One region of the Streptomyces sp. NPDC033216 genome, then DNA from elsewhere that is predicted to be linked to it. Evidence: predicted binding sites of a transcription regulator. Region 1 holds the regulator's gene; the other holds the start of a gene.
The links. The regulator HrcA, encoded in region 1, represses chaperone genes, less so after heat shock. The targets are predictions, from matches to a motif close to TTNGCACTCNGNNNNNCNGAGTGCNAA.
Positions count from the first base shown of each region.

Region 2: a site for HrcA is predicted at 986-1,012, ahead of groL (chaperonin GroEL). Genes of this name have one in related genera too.

Region 1 covers NZ_JBVIQK010000001.1:410,782-412,980, reverse strand. The annotation lists gene ACZ5Y0_RS01820 (MBL fold metallo-hydrolase) at 1-350, opposite strand, end outside; gene hrcA (heat-inducible transcriptional repressor HrcA) at 510-1,526, shown strand; gene dnaJ (molecular chaperone DnaJ) at 1,527-2,199, shown strand, end outside.
Region 2 covers NZ_JBVIQK010000005.1:69,150-71,348, reverse strand. The annotation lists gene groL (chaperonin GroEL) at 1-822, opposite strand, end outside; gene ACZ5Y0_RS12065 (cold-shock protein) at 1,201-1,407, opposite strand; gene ACZ5Y0_RS12060 (MoaD/ThiS family protein) at 1,860-2,135, opposite strand; gene thrC (threonine synthase) at 2,132-2,199, opposite strand, start outside.

The sequences.
Region 1 (2,199 bases):
GCCGCGGCCTCGTCGAGGCCGTTGCGGACCGCGTCGGCGCGCAGTTCCTCCGCCGGTACCGTCTCCGCGCCCACCGCCGCGTAGACCTCCGCGCCGGCGAAGGCCGCCGTCCCGAGGACATGGTCGAAGTGGGGGTGCGTGAGCGCGAGATCCGTCACACGGTGACCGGCCAGTTCCTCGGCGCGCAGCCGCAGCCGGGCGCCCTCGGCGAGACTCGACCCCGCGTCCACCAACAGGGCCCGCCCTTCCCCGACGACCAGCCCCACCGTGCAGTCCCAGCCCGGGAGCCGGCACCGGCCGATTCCCGTCGCGACCCGCTCCCACCCCAGCTCTTCCCAAGTCACCGTCATACCGCGACGCTAGCCCTGGCAGCCCCGCCGGGCGACCGACCTTGCCCGGGGTGTACCCCACAGCCGTACACTGGGCCGGGGAACGCTGGCACTCGGATGTGAAGAGTGCCAGGCGAGGCCCCCGGTGGGACCGGGGACGACTTCTGGAGGTGAGCGCGGATGCTGAGTGAACGCAGGCTCCAAGTGCTGCGCGCCATCGTCCAGGACTACGTCGGCACCGAGGAACCCGTGGGTTCCAAGGCGCTCACCGAGCGGCACAACCTCGGCGTCTCCCCGGCGACGGTCCGCAACGACATGGCCGCCCTGGAGGACGAGGGGTACATCGCCCAGCCGCACACCAGCGCCGGGCGCATCCCCACCGACAAGGGCTACCGGCTGTTCGTCGACAAGCTGGCCGGCGTCAAGCCGATGACGGCCCCCGAGCGACGGGCCATCCAGAACTTCCTCGACGGCGCCGTGGACCTCGACGACGTCGTGGCACGGACCGTTCGGCTGCTCGCGCAGCTCACCCGGCAGGTCGCCGTCGTGCAGTACCCGTCCCTGACCCGCTCCACCGTGCGGCACGTCGAGCTGCTGTCGCTGGCGCCCGCCCGGCTGATGCTGGTGCTGATCACGGACACCGGACGGGTGGAGCAGCGGATGGTGGACTGCCCGGCGCCCTTCGGCGAGGCCTCGCTGGCGGATCTGCGGGCGCGGCTGAACAGCCGGGTCGCGGGCCGCCGCTTCAGCGACGTGCCGCGTCTGGTCGAGGACCTGGCCGACGCCTTCGAGATCGAGGACCGCGGCACGGTCACGACGGTGCTCTCCACGCTGCTGGAGACGCTCGTCGAGGAGAACGAGGAGCGGCTGATGATCGGCGGCACCGCCAATCTCACCCGCTTCGGACATGACTTTCCCCTCACGATCCGCCCCGTCCTGGAAGCCTTGGAGGAGCAGGTCGTGCTCCTCAAGCTCCTCGGCGAGGCGGGGGATTCGGGCATGACCGTACGCATCGGTCACGAGAACGCCTATGAGGGACTCAACTCCACTTCGGTGGTGTCGGTCGGCTACGGTTCGGGCGGCGAGGCAGTCGCCAAGCTCGGCGTGGTCGGACCGACCCGCATGGATTACCCGGGAACGATGGGAGCGGTACGCGCAGTGGCACGGTACGTCGGACAGATCCTGGCGGAGTCGTAAGTGGCCACGGACTATTACGCCGTTCTCGGCGTGCGCCGCGACGCGTCGCAGGAAGAGATCAAGAAGGCCTTCCGGCGGCTCGCACGCGAGCTGCACCCGGACGTGAACCCCGATCCGAAGACCCAGGAGCGGTTCAAGGAGATCAACGCCGCCTACGAGGTGCTGTCGGACCCGCAGAAGAAGCAGGTCTACGACCTCGGCGGCGACCCCCTGTCCCAGGCGGGCGGCGGCGCGGGCGGCTTCGGGGCCGGCGGTTTCGGCAACTTCTCCGACATCATGGACGCCTTCTTCGGCACGGCGTCGCAGCGCGGGCCGCGCTCGCGCACCCGTCGTGGCCAGGACGCGATGATCCGGCTGGAGATCGACCTCGAGGAGGCGGCCTTCGGCACGACCAAGGACATCCAGGTCGACACGGCGATCATCTGCGCCACGTGCAGCGGTGAGGGCGCCGCGCCGGGGACCACCGCGCAGACCTGTGACATGTGCCGCGGCCGCGGCGAGGTGTCGCAGGTGACGCGGTCCTTCCTCGGTCAGGTCATGACCTCGCGGCCCTGCCCGCAGTGCCAGGGCTTCGGCACCGTCGTGCCGACCCCGTGCCCGGAGTGCGCCGGCGACGGACGGGTGCGCTCGCGTCGCACACTGACCGTGAAGATCCCGGCCGGCGTCGACAACG
Region 2 (2,199 bases), on a different contig from region 1:
GACCGCGACGGACTTGAACGTGCCGCGGATCTTGTTGACGACCAGGGTCGACAGGGCCTCGCCCTCGACGTCCTCGGCGATGATCAGCAGCGGCTTGCCCGACTGCATGACCTTCTCCAGGAGCGGGAGCAGGTCCTTGACGTTGGCGATCTTGGAGTTCGCGATCAGGATGTACGGGTCGTCGAGGACGGCCTCCATACGCTCCATGTCGGTCGCGAAGTACGCCGAGATGTAGCCCTTGTCGAAGCGCATGCCCTCGGTGAGCTCCAGCTCGAGCCCGAAGGTCTGCGACTCCTCGACGGTGATGACGCCTTCCTTGCCGACCTTGTCCATGGCCTCGGCGATCAGCTCGCCGATCTGGGTGTCGGCGGCGGAGATGGAGGCCGTCGAAGCGATCTGCTCCTTGGTCTCGACATCCTTCGCCTGCTCGAGCAGGGCACCGGAGACGGCCTCGACGGCCTTCTCGATACCGCGCTTGAGGGCCATCGGGTTGGCGCCGGCGGCCACGTTGCGCAGGCCCTCGCGGACCAGCGCCTGGGCCAGCACGGTGGCCGTGGTCGTACCGTCACCGGCGACGTCGTCCGTCTTCTTGGCGACTTCCTTGACCAGCTCGGCGCCGATCTTCTCGTACGGGTCCTCGAGTTCGATCTCCTTGGCGATGGAGACACCATCGTTGGTGATCGTGGGGGCGCCCCACTTCTTCTCGAGGACGACGTTGCGGCCCTTGGGGCCGAGCGTCACCTTCACGGCGTCCGCGAGCTGGTTCATGCCGCGCTCGAGGCCGCGCCGCGCCTCCTCGTCGAACGCGATGATCTTGGCCATGTGAAGTGGTCCCTCCAGGACTGGGGGTGATTCCTTCGGACCGCGCCCGCGCCCGCGACGGACGGCTCGCCTGCCCCGTGGTTCCTTGCCCCACCTGGCCTGCGGGCCTCACCGACCCGGTCCTTCGTTGTCACTCTCACCTTCAGAGTGCTAACGCCAATGATTAGCACTCGACACGTCCGAGTGCAAGGTGCGCCCGCGCGGCGGCCTCGTCGAGGGGGCGGCACTCGGACGACCGGAACCCCTGCGGCGGGATCGTCGAAGGGTGCCGGCCGGACGGGCGGGAGCAGCCCCGGACATGCTGAAGGGCCCGCACCCCGGGAGGTGCGAGCCCTTCGCGATGGAACAGAAGAACGTCGCTGCAAGTCGGCGCGTGCTTCAGCCGGTCGCGAGCCGGACCATGTCCGCCTGCGGCCCCTTCTGACCCTGCGAGATCTCGAAATCGACCCGCTGGCCCTCTTCCAGGGTGCGGTATCCGTCCATCTGGATCGCGCTGTAGTGGACGAAAACATCCGCACCACCGTCGACCGCGATGAAGCCGTACCCCTTCTCCGCGTTGAACCACTTGACGGTGCCCTGAGCCATGCCTAACTCCCCTATTACTGGCCCTTGCACAGACCCGCACTTCGCGGATCCGGGTCAGACCTCACCCCCCAGTTGGTTGGGGGCGTGCGCCGGAACGCGTCGACCGCGGCCGAATGTATCTGTCCAACTGCCCTCTGCAACAGGTCAATCGGACGAGAAATCTGGACGCGAAGGCTCCGGGGAAGAGTGAGCATTCGTCCGAATTCAGGGCAAGTCGGGCCCCGCAAAGGTAATGAAAGGCGCAAAAGGCATGCACACTTTGGCTACTTCTCATCGTCCGCGCCGACGGGCCTCATATGCGACCGGCATGCAATGGGCGGCGCGTTCCCCAACTGTACCGCGCTCAACCACACTGAATTGCCCCCTCCGCTTCTCTCGCGGAGGAGGCAATTGGATGAACTCTCGGTAATTACCCTTACCGACGGTTACTACCGGCGGGTACGGAACACCGGTCAGCCGCCGGCCACGGCCGGGATGATGGAGACACCGGCGCCGTCCGGTGTCGCGGTGTCCAGCCCCTGCTCGAAACGGACGTCGTCGTCGTTGACGTACACGTTGACGAACCGGCGCAGCTTGCCCTGGTCGTCGAGGACGCGGGCGGCGATGCCGGTGTGGTTCTTCTCCAGGTCGGAGATGACCTCGCCGAGGGTGACGCCCTCGGCCGGGACCTCGGCCCTGCCACCGGTGTAGGTGCGCAGGATGGTGGGGATGCGGACGGTCACGCTCATGCGAGGCCAGCCTCTCGGAAGGAGTCCAGGTTCGGGCGGATGGTGGCGGTCAGGCCGGTGCCGG